3 regions of the Sorangium sp. So ce448 genome follow, and region 1 is predicted to be linked to each of the others. Evidence: riboswitches for the same ligand, from Rfam matches in the RefSeq annotation. Region 1 holds a riboswitch; each other region holds the start of a gene.
The links. A riboswitch is a leader RNA that binds a small molecule or an ion and turns the genes downstream of it on or off. The one in region 1 is predicted to bind cobalamin.

Region 1 (6,257 bases):
AGCGGCGGCGGTTCCTCCTGAACCTCATCTGCTTCGCCGCGTGCGTCGAGGGGCTCTTCTTCTTCGGCGCGTTCGCGTACGTGTACTTCCTGCGTTCGCGCGGCCTGCTCCACGGGCTCGCCGCGGGGACGAGCTGGGTCTTCCGCGACGAGAGCGCGCACATGCGCTTCGCCTTCGAGGTCGTGAGCACGGCGCGGCGCGAGGAGCCCGAGCTCTTCGACGCCGGCCTCGCGCGGTCGATCCTCGACATGATGGATGAGGCGATCGCCTGCGAGGCCCGGTTCGCCGAGGATCTCCTCGGCGCCGGCGTGGCGGGCATGTCGGCGCGCGACGTGCGCAGCTACCTCGAGTTCTGCGCCGACCAGCGGCTCGCCACGCTCGGCATGCCGAAGCGCTACGGGGCGAAGAACCCGTTCTCGTTCATGGATCTGCAAGACGTCCAGGAGGTCACGAACTTCTTCGAGCGCCGCGTCTCCGCGTACCAGGTCGGCGTCTCAGGGGAGGTCGTCCTCGACGCCGCGTTCTGACGCCAATCAACCGACGCACCGCCCGCGGGGCCGATCAGAGCCCGCCGATCCCTCGCGGCGGGAGCCCGATCTCGGTGTCGACCGTCGCGTCCTCGAGCGGCTCGAGCGCGCCGCTCGCCGCCACCTTCCAGCGGCGGAGCCTGCTCCTCGCCGCGTCGCTCAGCAGGCAGACATCGCCGCAGCCGGGCGAGCAGTGGACGCCGCCGAAGGCGTAGGACTGGGTCGCCTGGGCGAGCGTCGTGACCTCGCCCGTGGTGATGCTCACGGAGAAGGCGCGGTCCCCGGCGGACGCGCTGCCCGCGTAGGCCGTCCCGAGGAGGACGTCCTCGGAGGCGAAGGCGAGCGTGGGCTGGACCGCCGCGCCGAGCGCCCTGGCCACGCCGAGCCGCTCGATCTCCTCCGGGGGCGACGTGCGAGCGTCGTAGATCACGATGTCGCTCGTCGCCGGATCGTACTCCATCGCCTCGGCGTCGAAGCGGCTCGAGCAGGCGACAGCCAGCCGCTCTCCCGAGGGCGACACGGCGAGACGCCCGCAGCCGTAGAGCCCCTGCACGTCGACCGTCCATGTGACAGCGCCCTGCTCCGGCGAGACGCCAACGAAGCGCCCTTCGCCCACGGTCGAGAGGTCCGCGGCGAGCCGGCCGAGCGCCACGATCACCTCGTCGCCGACGCGCGCCATCCCCGACGGGCGCGGCAGGAGCCCCTCTTCCTCCTCCGGCAGGGCGATACGCCCTGCGATGGAGTACTCCTTCGTATCGACGATCAGCAGATCGCCGCCCTCGTCGAACGGCTCCACGCCCGGGCTCGGGTTGCTCCCGTAGCGCGACACGAGCGCGCGGTCCGCGCCGACCTCGATGTAGTCCTGAGGGTTCGACTCGAACCCCTGCCCGACCGGGAGCTGCGCGAGGACCTCGGCGGTCTCGAGATCCATCCAGGTGATCACGTTCGTGCCGAACCGATCGAGCAGGACGACGCGGCCGGACGGCGGCGCCGCCCCCGGGACCTCGACGTCGCCGGACAGCGCGAGGCTGAGCCCCGGCTTCGCCGCGCCGCTCGACACGAAGGAGGGCGACAGGGTGGTCCCATCGAGCTCCGACACGGCGATGTTCGTCGACTGGTAGTCGCTCGTCACGATGACCACGCCGCTCTCACACGCGTCGCCGTCGCCGCCGCCGTGGACGCCGCCCGTCGACGGCGGCGGCGAATCCACGTTGCACCCGAGCATCGGAATCGAGATCGCGAACGCAAACAGACTGATCTTCACCATGTTGACTCCAGTGTGAAAAACACGCTCCGCCCCGGGAGCGGAAACCCGACGACATCCGTGCGCCGCGCGTCCAGGAGGTCCGCGACGCGACCTCTCACCGCGAGGTGCCCTCCGAGCCACCTCGCCTCCGCGTCGAGGTCGAGGGTCGCTTGCTCCGCGATCACGCCGAGCCCGGCGGGATCGGCGTACCGGCTCGACTGGTACACGGCCCGGATCTCGCCCGACGCGCCCGAGAACACGGCGCCGCCCGGGCGCTTCCACTCGGCGTGCAGGCGCGGCGCGACGACGAGGCGCGAGCGGAACGGGAGGAGGTCGTTCCTCGTCGTCCGTCCCGGCGTCGTGTCCCGCGGATCCAGCAGCGTCGCCGCGATTTCGGCGCGGAGGAACGGGGTCACCTCGACCCCGGCCAGGAGCTCCGCGCCCACGACGCGGGCGCGGCCGACGTTGTACGGGCTCACGTAGCCCTGACCGGACTTCTCGTACGCGACGAGCCCGGAGACCGCGCTCCCGAACGCGAACACGTCGATGAAGGCGCCGCGCAGCACGGCGCCGCGCCCCGTCTGCGCCCGGATCCCGGCCTCGATCGTGGCGCCGGACTCGGGCTCGAGCGCCGCGTTGCCGTGGACGACGCCGGAGACGCCGTACACCTCGCCGAGCGTCGGGACGCGGACGTAGCGGCCCACGGTCGCGAGGAGCCGGAGCCGGTCGCTCCCCGCCTCCACGCCGACCCGCCCGGTCGGCACGAGCACGTCGCAAGGGCGCTCCCGGTCCGCGCCGGTGGCGTGGCACTCCCCGCTCGCGAGGGCGTGCAGCGTGAGCCCCTCGCCGAGGCGCGCCTCCGCGCTGACGGCGCCGCGCGCGGACGAGCGCCGCGCCCGCGCGAGCGGTACGTCGTCCGGCGCGCGCGAGATGCCCTCGCGCGCGACCGAGAGCACGGGCCGCACCCGGAGCCGGTCGGCGAAGGCGAGCGTCGCCCCGAGCGTCTGCTCCAGGCGGCGGCCGGCGAGGTGGAGCTCCGGCGTCTGCAGCGCGAGCTCGAAGAGGGGATCATGGACCTCCGACCGCGCCTCGATGAACGAGGTGCGCGCCTCGAGCGTGTGCTGCGCCTCCCCGCCGAACGGCACCCGCGCCGCGACCGACGCCAGCGCGCGCCGCGACTCCCCCCGCGCCTCGCGGGACGGCAGGAGCGCGAGTCTCGGCACGCCCTGCTCGCGATCGGTGCCGTTCGCGATCACGTCGACGATCGCGCCGCCCCCGAGCTCGACGCGCGCGAGCGCCCACGCGTCGATCGTGCGCACGTCGGCGTTCTGCCGGCGCTCCACGGTGTCGTCGCGCTCGTCGAAGAGCGTCCCGCCATCGTTGACGAACGCGTAGCGGTTCTCCGCGGCCTCGGCGCTCACCCCGACGATCGCGCTCACCGGGCCCGCGCCGGCGCCGGCGAACGCCCACCCGCGCCGCGCGCCGAGCGAGCCCGCCATGACGCCTGCGCCGCCCGTCGTCCGGGAAGGCCGCCGCGGCTCGAAGAAGATCGCGCCGCCGGGGCCGAGGCGGTCGGCCTCGATGGGCGCGTGGCCGCGGTAGATCTCGATGCGCTCGATGAGCCAGAGGGGCACGAGGGAGAGATCCGCCGTCCCCACGACATCGTCGTTCAGGCGGACGCCGGCGAGGTACACCGGCGTCTGCGTGGCGGTCGCTCCCCGGAGGGCCGCGGTCGCCGGCCCGCCGAAGCCGCCCGACTCGATGATGAGCACGCCCGGCTGCGTGCGGAGCACGTCCGCCGCCCCGAGCCCCGCGCCGGTGAGGCGCTCGCGGCCCAGCACCGACCCCGCGACGGACCTGTCCTTGGGCGGCGCGGGCGCGCGCAGGCGGTCCCCCTCGACGCGCACCTCCAGCGGGTCTGTCCCCGGTCGAGCGGCAGCGGCATCGCCCCCCTGCTCGCCCGCAGGCCTGCGCACATCGTCGGCGCGGGCCGCCGGCAGGCCTGCCACCGCGCTGCCGACCGCGAGCGCAAACCAGCGCGCCGCGCCGGCGCTCCGGCGCCGACGCGACCGACGATCAGAGGAATCAACCATTCACGCGCCGCCTGCCCGCGTCGACCCAGCGCTGCTCCGGGTGAGCTGAGAGCCGAAGCGAGGGGGCTGCGTGACGGGCCACGGCACCGCGCGCGAGCGAGGTGGTCGAGGGCCTGGGCGCCTTCCCCTCGAAGGCTCAGGTCAGCGCGCGCCAGAGCACCGGCGCGCGCACCTTCGGCAGGTCTTCGGACTCACGGGCGCTGCGGCCGTCGCCGGTCGCTCTCCTACACATCACCGCTTCCCAGGCTGCTCTGGTGCATGCCCAGTGCTTCTTGGTGATGGTCGTTCCCGTTCACCGCTGCGGGGGCAGTCCCGGATTCTCACCGGGTTCCCTTTTCAGCTCGCCAGGGGATGGCCGGACGAGCACCGATGGCGGGGCGACTCGTCGCACCCGTCACGCAGGATGTCAACGCTGAAGCGAAGGCCCGGAGCGCCCCGTCCACGGGCCCACCGGCGGCGCACACCCGAGACAGAACCGGGAGTCCCTTGACAGTCTTGCACGCGCGTGCAACGAGTTACTTGAAACTGATTTTCTTTATCATTAATCAGAAACGAGCGGCCCGAGACCTGACGTCCAGCGCCCGATGACCAGAGCCCACGTGGCTCTCGACGCCCATCGGAGCTGAATGTGACGAGTTCCATCTCGATACCGGCCTCTGTCGCGCTGCCCGCGGTGAACACAGGGCAGCTGTTGAAGCAATACACCCCTGAGTCGGCGTTCTTCTTCGCATCGCCGACGCGCACCCTCCTCGCGCAGGCGCCTACTCCCTGGCCGCGGTGCTCGGGGTGCCGGCCGGCCTCGAGCTCGCGCGGCGCGGCGGCTTCCAGGCGCCGTTCTTCGCCGTCGCGGCGCTCGGGCTCGCCGTCGCGGGGCTCGCGCTGCTGCTGCTCCCCTCGATGCGAGGCCACCTCGCCGGGGCGCGGGTGCGCGCCGAGGAAAACGCCATGCGCGAGCTCCGCGCGCTCGTCGGCCGCCCGCTCGTGCTGCTCTCGTACGCGACGACGGCGGTCATGACGATGGCGTCGTTCCTCGTCATCCCGAACATCTCGGCCTACGTGCAGAATAACCTCGGCTATCCGCGCGAGCGGCTCGGCCTGCTCTACCTCGTGGGCGGCGCGCTCACCTTCGTCGTGATGCGCACCGCGGGCGCGCTGATCGATCGCGTCGGCGCGTTCCGAACGAGCCTGGTCGGGGCGGCGATGCTCGTGGCCGTCCTCTATGCCGGGTTCCACGCGTACGTGCCGGGGCTGCCCGTGATCGTCGTCTTCGTCGCCTTCATGACCGGGACGGCGATCCGCAACATCTCCCACGGCACGCTCGCCTCGAAGGTCCCGCTCCCCTCCGAGCGGGCGCGCTTCGGATCCATCCAGTCGGCCGTGGATCACCTCTCGTCGGCGCTCGCCGCGTTCCTCGCGGCCAGGATGCTGCACGAGCTCCCCGACCAGCGCCTCGACGGCATGGGCGCCGTGGCCGCGCTGGCGATCGCCTTCACGCTCGCGTCGTCGTGCTTGATCTTCCTGATCGAGCGACACCTCGCCCCCGGCGCGTCGAGCAGCGCCGGCGCTGCGCGCGCGCTGGAGGGCCGGGGCTAGTCGACGAGCGCGGGAGTCCAGAGAGCGCGCCTCCAGCCGGGCGCCCCTCACCTGACTGACCTGATTTCCATCTCTCATTCCCCTCGGTGGGAACAACAACTTATCGGGGGCACCTCCCCTTCCGATGCTGGAGAAAAGCTCCAGGGTCGGCTTGCACGGTCGTTACTCACATGCTCTTTGTCGGTGACCTCATCCATGGTGTCTCCGCCTCTCGTCCCGCGCCTCGCGGGATGCCTTGGCTGCCTTGTCGCGGCCCTCGTCCCACGCCTCGTCGTCGCCGTCATCCCGGCTGAATCCTCGCCTCCTCCGGTGGCGGCGGTCGAGCCGATCACCGAGGTTTCGCCGCGCGCGAAGGGCACGCCTGAGCCCCGCATCGACGGCGCCGCGCGCTCCGTCGTCGCCGTGGCCGTCTCGCACCGCGATCCCCGGGGCGGCGAGCGACGCGTGAACCTGTGCAGCGGCGCGCTCGTCGAGCCGAACCTCGTCTTGACCGCGCGTCACTGCATCTCGCGCAACCTGACCGCGACCCCTCGCTGCGATCGCTCGGGCAGGTCGCACAACGGCGATCACCTCGGCGGAGACATCGATCCTTCCGAGATCGCCATTTACACAGGGGACCATATCGATGTCTCCCGCGACGCCGCGCGGGCGCGCGCCGTGGCCACGCTGCACGGGAAAGAGCGCGTCCTCTGCGACGCGGACATCGCTTATCTGGTGCTCGATCGGCCCCTCACCGACGTGGCGCCCCTGCGGATGCGCGAGGTCGGGGCGCTCGATCCAGGCGACAGCGTGATCGCC
Region 2 (6,257 bases), 5.5 Mb from region 1:
ACGGCGGGGCCGATCTGAGAGGGCGCCGCGCGGAGCGGGCCGGCGCTCGGGTTCGTGGGGCCCTACCCCGCCGGCCCCCCGCGCGGCACCCCCTCCCTCCCTGGCTCTCTCCAGGAGGGATGACGACGGGGGAGCGACGACGGTGGCCGCGCGAGGCGAACACAGGTGTGCGGGTCGGAGGACAGGCGGTCTGCTCGACTCACGACTATCGCACGCGGGCTCGTTGTAGGGCCGTCATGTCGCGCGTACCCGCACTCAAGCGGTGAGTTCGGATCATCGAGCGATGGACCGTTTCCCGGAACAGGCGCGAGACTCCTCCGGAAATCGCTCGCTTGGAAATCGCTCGCTCGTCGGCTCGGCAACGGCCTCTACACAGCGGGATCGGGCGGACACGGAATGACGCCTTCCCTGACCCGCGGCAGGCGCTTCCCACCGGCGCGAGGCGCTGCTAACCACGCTCCATGACCGCTCAAGAACAGCAGCCGGGGGCTCGCGGTACGCTCCAGTTCGTCGCCGTCGAGCGCGCGGATCACGTCGCCACCGTGACCATCCAGCGGCCCGACAAACTCAACGCGCTGAACCCCGCCGTCCTCGGCGAGCTCACCGCGGCCTTCCGCGACCTCCTCGCGCCCGCCGAGGGCAACGAGGTCCGCGCGGCGGTGCTGACCGGCGCCGGCAAGGCGTTCGTCGCCGGCGCCGACATCGCAGAGATGGCGACCATGAACAGCATCGCCGCGAAACGGTTCGCCGACGCTGGCCACCGGCTCGCCGAGCTCATCGAGACTGCCCCCTTCCCCGTGATCGCCGCCGTCAACGGCTTCGCGCTGGGCGGCGGCTGCGAGCTCGCCCTCGCATGCGACTTCATCTACGCCGCCGAAGGCGCCAAGCTCGGCCAGCCCGAGGTGAACCTGGGCGTCATCCCGGGGTTCGGCGGGACCCAGCGGCTGCTGCGACGGGTCGGACCCGGACGCGCGCGCGAGCTCGTCTACTCAGGAGACATGATCACCGCCCAGCAGGCGCTCTCGATCGGGCTCGTCAACGCCGTCTTCCCGGCGACCGAGCTCCTCGCGCGCGCCCGCGAGACCGCCCTCAAGATCGCCTCGCGCGGGCCGCTCGCCGTCGCCGCCGCCAAACGCGTCCTCCTGCGCGGCGAGAGCCTCGACCTCACCGCCGCCAACGAGCTGGAAGCCCAGGCATTCGCCGCGCTCTTCGGAAGCGAAGATCAACAGCTCGGAATGAAAGCGTTCCTGGCGAAATCGCAGGCCACGTTCACGGGCAAGTGAAGGCTCGGGAGGCGCGAACCGCGCGCTCGACGGCAAAAAAAATACCGCGCATCACGCTGGAGGGGGGCCCAGAATGACCGCGGCAGGGAAACCGCGCCGGAGTCTTGAACGTCCGCCGCGGTGCTAAGAAAAAAACACCGCATGCGCTCCGGGCTGGGGGGGTCCGCGCCGGTGCGCATGCGGTAGTCAGATTGTGGCATCCGCAAGCGCGTTGTCGATAACAAAGTGCAATGACTGCACGCCGAGCGAGCAGAGCGCTCCAGACACGAAGGCGGCCAGGCGGGCGCGCGCCCCACACACACCAGCTCTGCGGGAATTCACGTTCGAGCCGGGCATACCCCTCCACCGGAGACAGCGCTCAGCGCAGCGTTCGTCTCGCATTCCGAGACGAGTGAACACGAAATCCCTCATCTCTTCAATAAGAGATGCCACGAGGCTGCAGGCGGTAAGCCGGACACCTGCTCCCGAGTAAAGAGCCAGGACGAACAAAGCACACTGCGGAAGGAACGCGCCGGTGCCTTGTATTCAAGCGCACGAGAGCCCCTCGTGCGGGCCCAAACCGAGACGGGGGCTGCGCCCGCGCGGCGACAAAGTAAACAGGCTTTATCTAAGGGGGACATAATTCAAGACGTGTGCTCGACGACTCTTCACGTGATGCGTCTGGGTCAATTTCTCGGCCTCGGCCATCACACGACAGCGCCTGGATCGCTCGTCGGCGCCCATGCCTGCTCAATGGGGGCGCCGACGGGCGCGCGGCGCGCCTCGGCAGCGATGGCCTCGTGCGCCTCGGCAGCGCCCTCGAGGGCGAGGTGGCCACCAGCGCAGGCATCGCCGCCGCGCCGACGCCGCGGACGAGGGCGCTCGCGGCGGACCGCGGCGAGCCGGACCGCGCAAGGCGGAAACTCGCACCCCCGAGTCGACCCACCCGGGTTCGCCCGGTCCGCACCCCCGGGTCGACCCACCCGGGTTCGCCCGGTCCGCACCCCCGGGTCGACCCACCCGGGTTCGCCCGGTCCGCACCCCCGGGTCGACGCACCCGGGTTCGCCCGGTCCGCACCCCCGGGTACGCGCGCCCGGCTCGCGCGATCGCGCCGCCTGGATGCGCGGGCCGACGCGCGGGGCACCGCGCGCGAGGCGGAGCTGGCCCGCGCTCGACGGGGAGCTCGTCCGACACGCCATGCCAGATGCAGCGCCCGCCGAGCACCTCGTCCGCGATCGGGGCGCGACGTCCTTGACGCCGGGAACGAAACGGGATTACCGAGCACCGGCCTGACAATCCATTCCTCGGGTGCCCTCCGGGGCATAACAGGGAAGCCGGTGCAAAACCGGCGCGGTCCCGCCACCGTGAGTGGGGAGCTGCCTCCGAAGACCACTGGGCCTCATTGGAAGAGGCCTGGGAAGGTGGACGCAGCGCTGGGAGCTCGATCAGCTCCCTGAACCCATGAGCCGGGAGACCTACCCGAGCCTCCCACGAGGTGCAGCTTGCGCACGTCTTCGTGGCGTTCGGGTGCGGACTTCACCCGGAGCGCCGTCATCGGTCTTCACGGCCGCGCTGTGTCGATCGCCGCCGTGTCCCTGGGGACGCTCCTCGCGCCCCGGCCCGCGGCCGCGATGCACCTCGCGGAAGGCGTCCTGCCGCTCGGCTGGTGCGCCGTCTGGAACGCGCTCGCCCTGCCCTTCGTCGCGATCGCCCTCCACCTGCTCCGGCGCCGCACCCAGCAGGACGCCTTCTACAAGCCGTTCGTCGGCCTCATCGCGGCCGCCGTCTTCGCGATCTCGTGCATGCCCGTGCCCGTGCCGACCGCCGGGACCTGCTCCCACCCGTGCGGCACAGGGCTCGCGGCGGTGCTCATCGGCCCCTGGATGACCGTCCTCGTCACCGTGGTGGCGCTCCTTATCCAGGCCCTCTTCCTCGCGCACGGCGGCCTCACCACGCTCGGCGCCGACGTCGCGTCGATGGGCATCGCGGGCGCCTTCACCGGATATTTCGCCTTCCACCTCGCGCGGCGCTGCGGCGCGAACCTCTGGGTCGCGGGCTTCCTCGCGGGCGTGACGTCGGACTGGGCAACCTACGCCACAACGGCGCTCGCGCTCGCGCTCGGGCTCTCGGGCGAGGGCTCGGTGACGTCCATGTTCACGGGCGTCGCCCTGGCCTTCGTCCCCACCCAGCTCCCGCTCGGCCTGCTCGAGGGCGTCATGACCGCGGGGGCGCTCGCCTTCCTGCGCGCCCGGCGGCCCGACATCCTGGATCGGCTCCAGGTCGTCCGGCTCGCCCCGGGGGCGTCGTGACGCGGCGGCTCGGACAGCGCCCGATGCCAGCGCCGCTCGCGCGGCGTGCGTGCGCGGCAGCGCTCCAGCTCGCCGGTTCATTCTGGCTCGCCGCCTGCGGCAACGCGTCCTGGGACGGCGTCGACGAGGCCGTGGTGCGCCGCGTCGCCGAGGACGCAGGACGCCACGACACGGGGCCGCTGTTCGCGGGCCTCGAGGGCGACCTCCTGCTCTTCGCGTTCCTCTGGGCCGGGCTCCTCGCCGGCTTCGCCCTCGGCTATTTCTCGCGCGTGCTCTTCGTCGAGCGCGCGGACGCGCCCGCGGTCAAGGCCGGCGGCGAAGGCCTCCGTGCGGACTGACCCGCCCGCGCGGCTCCGCGACGTGGACGCCCGGCTCCGCCTCGGAGCCGCCGTGGCGGCGTGCTGCGTCGCCGCGGGCGCGCGCTCGCCCGTCACGCCGGCCGCGCTGCTCCTCCTCGCGTGCGCGGCCCTCCACCTCCAGGGAACGCCGGCGCGCGCCGTCCTCCGCGCCGCCGCGCCCGCCGCGTGGATCGGAGCGGTCGCGGCGGCGCTCGCGCTCGCGCTCACGCCGGGGGCGCCGCTCCTCCCCGGCGCGCCGTTCCCCGTCGACGCGATCACGGCCGAGGGGGCCCACCGCGCCGTGGCCATCGGCGCCCGCGTCCTCGCGGCGGCCGCGGTGCTCCGGTGGCTCGCCGGCGCCGCCGCGCCCGCCGAGATCGAGGCGGCGCTCGCCGGGCTCGGCGTCCCGGCGGCCCTGGTCGAGCTGCTCGCGCTGACGCGGCGCTTCGCCGGCGTGCTCCAGCGCGCGGCCGACAGCGCGTGGAGCGCCGCCGCGCTCCGCGGCGGGTTCACCCGCCCCGGCGCCGCCGCGCGCTCGGCCGGCGCCGTCGCGGGCGTCGTGGCGCTCCGGACGCTGGAGCGCTCCGAGAGCGCCGCGCTCGCGATGCAGCTCCGCGGCTACCAGGGGAAGCTCCCCGTCGCCGACCGGAGGACGAGCGCGCCCGCCGCGAACGTCGCGTTCGCCGCCGCCGCCCTCGCGGCCCTCGGGCTCAGCGTCGCCGCAGGAGAGGCCGGATGATCGCGCTGCGCGCCCCCCGGCTCGGCTACCCGCGCGGCGAGCCCGTGCTGCGCGACGTGCGCCTCGACGTCGCCGAGGGCGAGTCCGTGGCGGTGCTCGGCGGCAACGGCGCCGGCAAGACCGCGCTGCTCCGGACGCTCGTCGGGCTCCTCCCGGCGCCCGGCGGCGGCGTCGAGATCGCGGGCCGCCGCGTGGGCTCGCCCTCGGACGCCGTCGCCGCGGGCGCCGCGCTCGTGCTCCAGGACCCGGACGACCAGCTGCTCGGCGCGACGCTCCTCGACGACGTCCTGTTCGGCCCGCGAAACCTCGGCCTGCCCGCGCCCGAGGCGCGCCGCCGCGCCGAGGCGGCGCTCGCCGCCGTGCAGATCGCCCACCTCGCCGATCGCGCCATCGAGGCGCTGAGCTTCGGCGAGCGCAAGCGCGCGTGCATCGCCGGGATGCTGGCGATGCGGCCGCGGGTGCTGCTGCTCGACGAGCCGACCGCGGGGCTCGACCCGGAGGGCGAGCTCGCCCTGTGCCAGACGCTGCGCGCGCTCTCCGAGCAGCAGGGGACCACGCTGGTCACCGCGACCCACGCGGTGGATCTCGTGCCGCTCTTCGCCTCGCGCGCGGTCCTGCTGGGCGACGGTCAGGTCCTCGCGGACGGGCCGCCGCGGGACGTGTTCGCGCGGGGGGAGCTCCTCGCGCGGGCGCGGATGCGGCGGCCGTGGGTCGCCGAGCTCTGGACCCGGATGAGCCCTCCGCCGCCGCGGGGCGGCGCGGGCCTCCCGCTCACCCTGGAGGAGGCGCTCGCGTGCATGACGACGGTCTCCTGCTGATCGGCCACGGCAGCCGCGACGCCGCGTCGAACGCCGAGTTCGAGGCGATCGTGGCCGATTACGCCGCGGCGCGGCCCGAGATCGCCGTGCAGCACGGCTACATCGAGCTCGCGACGCCGCACCTCGCCGACGCGCTCGCGGCGCTCGCGGCGCGGGCGTCCCGCGTGGCGGTCGTGCCGCTCTTCCTGTTCGCGGCGGGGCACGTGAAGAACGACATCCCGATCGCGCTCGAGCGGGCGCGGGCCGCGCACCCGGGCGTGCGCTTCTCGGCGGCGCGGCCGCTCGGCGTGCACCCGGCGCTCGCGCAGATCGCGTTCGAGCGCGCCGCGACCGCGCTGCCGGCCGACCCGGCCGCGCGGGCCCGGTCGGCGCTCGTCGTCGTGGGGCGCGGGTCGAGCGACCCCGACGCGAACGGCGATTTCTGCAAGACGGCGCGCCTCATCGGCGAGGGCCGCGGGCTCCAGCTCGTCGAGCCGACCTTCATCGGCGTCACCCGGCCCTCGGTCGAGGAGACGCTGGAGCGGGTCGCGCGGCACCGGCCGGAGCGCGTCGTGGTGATCCCCTACTTCCTCTTCGCCGGGCGGCTCATGACGAAGCTCGCCGAGCAGGTCGACCGCTTCTCGTCGACGTACCCGTGGATCCGGGCGTCACTCGCGCCGCACCTCGGCCGGTCGAGCGCGCTCGAGGGCCTGATCGACGAGCGCGCGCGCCAGGCGCTCGCCGGCGAGGCGCCGCTCCCCTGCGACACGTGCATGTACCGCACCGCGCTGCCGGGGCTCGCCCGGGAGGT
Region 3 (6,257 bases), 4.4 Mb from region 1:
GCGCTACTTCCTCGCCGTCGCGCGGCACGGCAACCTCTCCGCCGCCGCGCGCGTGCTGAAGGTCACCCAGCCGACCGTGGGGCGGCGCGTCGCGGCGTTCGAGCGGCGCCTCGGGGCGAGGCTCTTCCAGCGCTCGCCGTCGGGGTTCGCGCTCTCGGCCGCGGGCGAGAGCGTGCTCGGCCACGCCGAGCGCATGGAGCAGGACGCGCTCGCGGCCGAGCGCGCCGCCGCCGGACGCGACGCGGGCCTGAGGGGCCACCTCCGTGTCACCGCGTCCGAGTGGCTCGCCACGCGCGTCCTCGGGCCGCTGCTCGTCCCGTTCCTCGCGCGCCACCCCGCCATCTCGGTCGATCTCATCGCGGACGCGCGCTGGCTGAGCCTGCCGCGGCGGGAAGCGGACATCGCCCTTCGCCCCGCCGCGTTCGAGCACCACGAGGTCTTCCAGCGCGAGGTCGCGCGGATCGGGTTCGGGCTGTATGCATCGGAGGCCTACCTCGCCGAGCACGGCCCGCCGGACTGGGGCCGGCAGTGCGAGGGCCACACCCTCGTCACCATGAACGACGAGCCTCCGGCGATCGCCGACCTGTCCTGGGTGCGCGCCGTCGCCGCGAAGGCCCGCGTCGTCGCGCGCACCAACGGCCGCGAGCCCCAGGCGACGATGGGGGCCGCCGGCGTCGGGCTCGTCTGCCTGCCGCGCTACCTGGGCGACGCGACCGCCGGCCTTTGCCTGCTCTCGCCGCCCTCGCCGCCGCCGGGGCGCAAGCTGTGGCTCGGGGTGCACCGCGATACGCGCGGGGTGCCGCGCGTGAAGGCGCTCGTCGCGTTCGTCGCCGACGCCCTCGGGCCGCTCCGGAGCGCCCTCGACCCCGGCGCGCGGCCGCGCGCGTCAGGCGACGAGCGCCCCCGCTACCGGCCCTGATCGCGCTGGCACGCCCTGAGCTCCTCGAACTGCGCGTCGCACGTCGGGGGCAGGAAATCGGTCGTGCATTCCCGAGCGCGCCCGCTCAGGCAATCGAAGAGCGACGCGATCGACGGCGCGAGGAAATCGCAGGGGATCCGGTCCGCGGAGGCGACGGTCTCGCCCACGCAGTCGAAGAAGGGGGCGGTCAGCGCGTTGCAGGGGCGCTGCTCGGAGAGCAGGTCGGCGCAGCGCTCGCTGCACCGGAGCTCCGGGCACGTGACGCCGGCGAAGAGCGAGCAGAAGAAATCGCACGAGGCCCTCTGCTCCTCGACGGAGGCCCCGCCGGAGCTCGCCGATGGCGACCCCACGGCCGCGCCGGCGCCCCCGGCGCCGTCGGAGCTCCCGGGGAGCCCGTCGACGACGACGGCCCCGCCGCAAGCGCCCGCCCCCGAGAGCGCGACGAGCGAAGCCAGGAAAGCGAAGAGCAGCGGCGTTCTCATCAGGGCATCCTAGCGTGCGGCAGGCAAGGCAGGGGCGCGCATCAAACGCCCCGCACGCCCCGCACGTCCGGCGCGCCCCGGCCGCTCACTCCACGGCTTGCGACTGCTCGATCGCGTCCTCGCGGCGCTCCCGGCGGTTGCACGCGAGCACCTTCTTGCGGACGCGCACCGCGTCGGGCGTGACCTCGACGAGCTCGTCGCCGTCGATCCACTCCATCGCCGTCTCGATCGTGAGCAGCCGCGGGCTGGCCAGGAGGACGTTCTCGTCCTTGCCGTGGTTGCGCACGTTCGACAGCTTCTTCTCCTTGATGACGTTGACGTCGGTGTCGTTCGGCCGGTTGTGCTCGCCGATGATCATCCCCTCGTAGACCTCGACGCCGGGGACGATGAAGAACATGCCGCGCGGCTGCAGGTGGTGCAGCGCGTACGGGGTCGCCACGCCGACGCGATCGGCGACGATGGCGCCGGTCGGGCGGCGCATCATCGGGCCGCCCCAGGGCGCCCAGCCGTCGAACATCGTGTTGAGCAGGCCCGTCCCGCGCGTCGCCGTCAGGAACTCGCCGCGGAAGCCGATGAGCCCGCGGGACGGCACCCGGAACTCGAGGCGGGCGCGGCCGAAGCCGGGGTTCGTCATCTTCACCATCCGGCCGCGCCGGGAGCTGAGGCGCTCGGTCACGATGCCGACGTAGGTGTCCGGCACGTCCACGACCACGAGCTCGAGCGGCTCCATCACCTCGCCGTCGATCTCGCGCGTCACCACCTCGGGGTTCGAGAGCTGCATCTCGTACCCCTCGCGCCGCATCGTCTCCACGAGGATCGCCAGCTGGAGCTCGCCGCGGCCGAGCACAACGAACGTGTCGGGCACCTCGGTCGGCTCCACCCGGATCGCGAGGTTCTTCATCGCCTCGCGCTCGAGCCGCTCCTTCAGGTGACGGCTCGTCAGGAACTTCGACTGCTTGCTCTTGCCGGCGAAGGTCGACGTGTTGACGCCGATCTTCATCTTGATCGTCGGCTCCTCGACCACGATGCGCGGCAGCGCCTCGGGGTGCGCCGGATCCGTGATCGTGTCGCCGATCGTGACCGCGTCGAGCCCGGCGATCGCGATCACCTCGCCCGCGACGGCGCTCTCGACCGCGACGCGCTTCAGCCCCTCGTAGGCGTAGAGCATCTTCACGTAGCCGCGCGACTGGCCGCCCTCGCCGAGGAGCGCGACGTCGGCGCCGGACCGGGCGGTGCCGCGGACCACGCGGCCGACCGCGAGCCGGCCCACGTACTCGTCGTGGGTCGTGTTGCAGACGATGACCTGGAGCGGACCGTCGGGGTCGCCGGAGGGGCCGGGGACCCGCTCGAGGATGGTCTCGAAGAGCGGCTCGAGGTCCTTCGCCTCGTGCTCGAGCTCCCGCTTCGCCTGGCCGAACTTCGCGATCGCGTAGAGCGTCGAGAAGTCCATCTGCGCATCGCTGGCCTCGAGGTCGCAGAAGAGGTCGAACACCTCGGAGAGCACCTCGTGGGCGCGCGCGTCGCTCCGGTCGATCTTGTTGATGACCACGATGACCGGGAAGCCGCGCTGGAGGCACTTCGACAGCACGAAGCGCGTCTGCGGCAGCGGGCCCTCGGCGGCGTCGACGAGCAGGAGCGCCCCGTCGGCCATCATGAGCGTGCGCTCGACCTCGCCGCCGAAGTCGGAGTGGCCGGGCGTGTCGACGATGTTGATCTTGACCCCGCGGTACCGGATGCTCGTGTTCTTCGCGAGGATGGTGATGCCGCGCTCCCGCTCGAGGTCGTTCGAGTCCATGACCCGCTCGGCCACGACCTCGTTCTCTCGGAAGGCGCCCGACTGGCGGAGCATGTGATCGACGAGGGTCGTCTTCCCGTGGTCGACGTGGGCGACGATGGCGATGTTGCGGAGATCGTTACGGGGCATATACGGCGGCGGCCGTGTAGCACGCGACCCACGGAGGAGCGAGCCCATCCTCGCTAGAGCCCGAACGTTCGGCCTGCACGGCAGGCGTGCGTCGAGGCGCTCGGATGAAGAGCGGGAGGCGCGCGCGAGGCGCGCGCGTGGCGCGGGCGGCGCAGAGAGCGGCGCGCGACGAGCGGGCGAGCGGAGCGGTAGCGATTGACAGCCGAAGGCGCACGGTCCTAGGGTGCGCGCCGTGCTGGTGCCCGGGCGTTCGCCTGGGCCGAAGAGGGAACCCGGTGAAATTCCGGGGCTGCCCCGCAGCGGTAAGCGAGAACGACCTCCACCCCATGCACTGGCCCGCCGAGGGCTGGGAAGCGGTGGACAGTAGGGAGCCGGTCAGACCGGAGCGCTCGCGAGCCCGAAGACCTGCCAGCGCCCGGCGGCGGGAGACATCCGGCGCCGGTTCGACCTGGGAGCCTCGAGGGAGGCGGTGAGGTCCGAGCCGGTGCAGCTCCACCTCTCTGCGCACGTCCCGGATACCGAACCGCCCCCGCGTCGCCTTCCGGTCGCCCGCGGGGGCGAGAGGTCGGTCCAGCGCACCGTGCGATGGCCAGCCATTTCGTCCTCGCGGAGCTCGACGCGAGCGGCCCGACGCCGCTCCGCGCGATTGCGGCGAAGGAGGACACGAATGCTGCGCGAGACGGTCACGACGAGCCACGGGCACCGCCATCCATTTCATCTGTTCGCCGCACTATCCATGGTGCTGGCCGCCGCGCGGCCCGCGCGCGCCGAGGGCGCCACCCCCGAGGCGCCCGCTGCCCCGCCGGAGGCCGCCGCCGCGGCGCCCACCGGCGAGGGCGCGCCCGCGGGCGACGCCGCGATCGAGGTCACGATCCAGGCGGAGAAGCCGGGCAGCGAGGCCGCGTCGCGCGTCTCCGTCGGACACCGGGAGCTCGAGCTCAGGCCGAGGCTCCGGCCGGGCGACCTCCTCGAGTCGGTCCCCGGGCTCTTCGCCGTGCAGCACGCGGGCGGCGGCAAGGCGAACCAGTACTTCCTCCGCGGATTCGACGCGGATCACGGGACCGACGTCGCCTTCTTCGTCGACGGCGTGCCCGTCAACATGGTCAGCCACGGCCACGGGCACGGCTTCACCGATCTCTACTTCATGATCCCGGAGCTCGTGACAGGGCTCGACGGGTACAAGGGGCCTTATTACGCGAACATCGGCGACTTCGGTACGGCGGGCGCCGTCAACCTGCGCTTCGCCGAGAAGCTCGAGGAGAGCTACGCGCAGGTCAGCCTGGGGCAGTACGGTATCCAGCGCGGTCTCGTCATCGCCTCGCCGGATCTCGGCGACACGTGGCGCGCGGTGGCCGCGGCGGAGATCTACCGGAACGACGGGCCGTTCCTGAGCCCGGAGCGCCTCAAGCGCTTCAATGTGTACCTGCGGGCCACGCACGATCTGGGCAACACGGGGAAGGTCCAGATGACCTGGATGTCGTATGGATCGACCTGGAATGGCTCCGGCCAGATCCCCGCGCGCGCCGTGTGCGGCGAGGGCGAGCAGGGCGGGTTGAACCCGCCGCCCTCGGCGTTCGGACAGCCGTGCATCGACCATTTCGGCGCCGTGGATCCGACCGAGGGCGGGGCGACCGAGCGGCACATGGCGTCCGTCGCGTACTCGACGGCGTGGCGGGACGCCGATCTGAGCGCGCTGGCCTACCTCGTCCGGTACCGCTTCACGCTGTACTCGAACTTCACGTTCTTCAGCGAGGACCCGGTCCACGGCGACCAGATCGAGCAGAACGACGACCGCACGGTCGGGGGCGCCGATCTCCGGTTCCGCAGGCAATACGAGATCGGCGGGGCGAGGTTCACGACCTCGCTCGGCGCGCAGATCCGCGCGGACGCGATCGACAAGTCCCTCCACCACGACGAGGCGCGCGAGCGGATCGAGGAGAAGAGCAGGACCCACGTCGATGAGAGCCAGATCGGCGTCTACGTCGAGCAGGACGCCCGGCTCCGGCGCTGGCTCCGCGTCGTGCTCGGGGCGCGCGCGCAGTGGATCGACGTCAACGTGGACGATCCGGGCGAGGACCTCGAGGCGGCGGGGAACAGGTCGAGCGGCGCCCGGGGACAGATGCAGCTGCTCCCGAAGCTCACGGCGATCGTGTCGCCGGTCGAGGGGGTCGATCTCTTCGCCCACTTCGGGCGGGGCTTCCACTCGAACGACGCGCGGGGCGCGGTGCTGGGGGAGGGGGCGGCGACGCTGATCACGCCGGCGACGGGCTACGAGGTCGGCCTGCGGGTCGCGCCCTTGCGCGGGCTGTCGCTGAACGGGGCCGCGTTCCTGCTCGACCTGGACTCGGAGCTGGTCTGGAGCGGCGACGCGGGCGCGACCGAGGCGTCGGGGCAGACGCGGCGCTACGGGATCGAGATCGGCGGGCGCTACCGGCTCCAAAGCTGGCTCTTCGCCGACGTGGACGCGACCTTCACCCGCGCGCGCTTCCGCGAGAACGCCGGCAACGCGAGCGCTGTCGCCCTCGCGCCGACCCGGACGCTGACCGCGGGCGTCGGCGTCCGCCCGACGTTCGGCGCGTTCACGCCGTTCGCGGCGCTGCGGGTCAAGGCGATCGCCGCGCGGCCCGCGACCGAGGACGAGTCGCTCACCGCCGAGGGGTTCACGGTCGTCGACGCCAACGCCGGGCTGCGGTGGAAGAACGTCGAGGTGGCCGTGGACGTCCAGAACCTCTTCGACACGACGTGGCGCGAGGTCCAGTTCGCGAGCGCGTCGCGGCTGCCGTACGAGCCGGCCCCGGTCACCGGGATCCACTACTCGCCGGGGTGGCCGTTCACCGCGATCGGGCGGGCGACGCTGTACTGGGAGTAGGCGCAGCGCCGGCTCATGTCCGGCGGAGGTCCTCGCGCAGCGCGTCGAGCGATGCCCGGAACG

Region 2: linked by a shared signal. The riboswitch ahead of WMF45_RS01400 (energy-coupling factor ABC transporter permease) and the one ahead of WMF45_RS21915 (TonB-dependent receptor domain-containing protein) in region 1 are both predicted to bind cobalamin.
Region 3: linked by a shared signal. The riboswitch ahead of WMF45_RS05250 (TonB-dependent receptor) and the one ahead of WMF45_RS21915 (TonB-dependent receptor domain-containing protein) in region 1 are both predicted to bind cobalamin.

Annotation. Positions count from the first base shown of each region.
Region 1 covers NZ_CP150343.1:5,810,485-5,816,741, forward strand. The annotation lists gene WMF45_RS21905 (ribonucleotide-diphosphate reductase subunit beta) at 1-527, shown strand, start outside; gene WMF45_RS21910 (YncE family protein) at 562-1,794, opposite strand; gene WMF45_RS21915 (TonB-dependent receptor domain-containing protein) at 1,788-3,866, opposite strand; cobalamin riboswitch at 4,026-4,252, opposite strand; gene WMF45_RS21920 (MFS transporter) at 4,644-5,459, shown strand; gene WMF45_RS21925 (trypsin-like serine protease) at 5,655-6,257, shown strand, end outside.
Region 2 covers NZ_CP150343.1:341,832-348,088, reverse strand. The annotation lists gene WMF45_RS01405 (enoyl-CoA hydratase/isomerase family protein) at 462-1,283, shown strand; cobalamin riboswitch at 2,553-2,760, shown strand; gene WMF45_RS01400 (energy-coupling factor ABC transporter permease) at 2,895-3,572, shown strand; gene WMF45_RS01395 (hypothetical protein) at 3,596-3,910, shown strand; gene WMF45_RS01390 (CbiQ family ECF transporter T component) at 3,900-4,649, shown strand; gene WMF45_RS01385 (energy-coupling factor ABC transporter ATP-binding protein) at 4,646-5,467, shown strand; gene WMF45_RS01380 (CbiX/SirB N-terminal domain-containing protein) at 5,443-6,257, shown strand, end outside.
Region 3 covers NZ_CP150343.1:1,427,616-1,433,872, forward strand. The annotation lists gene WMF45_RS05235 (LysR family transcriptional regulator) at 1-919, shown strand, start outside; gene WMF45_RS05240 (hypothetical protein) at 907-1,401, opposite strand; gene typA (translational GTPase TypA) at 1,487-3,373, opposite strand; cobalamin riboswitch at 3,545-3,752, shown strand; gene WMF45_RS05250 (TonB-dependent receptor) at 3,993-6,194, shown strand; gene WMF45_RS05255 (hypothetical protein) at 6,208-6,257, opposite strand, start outside.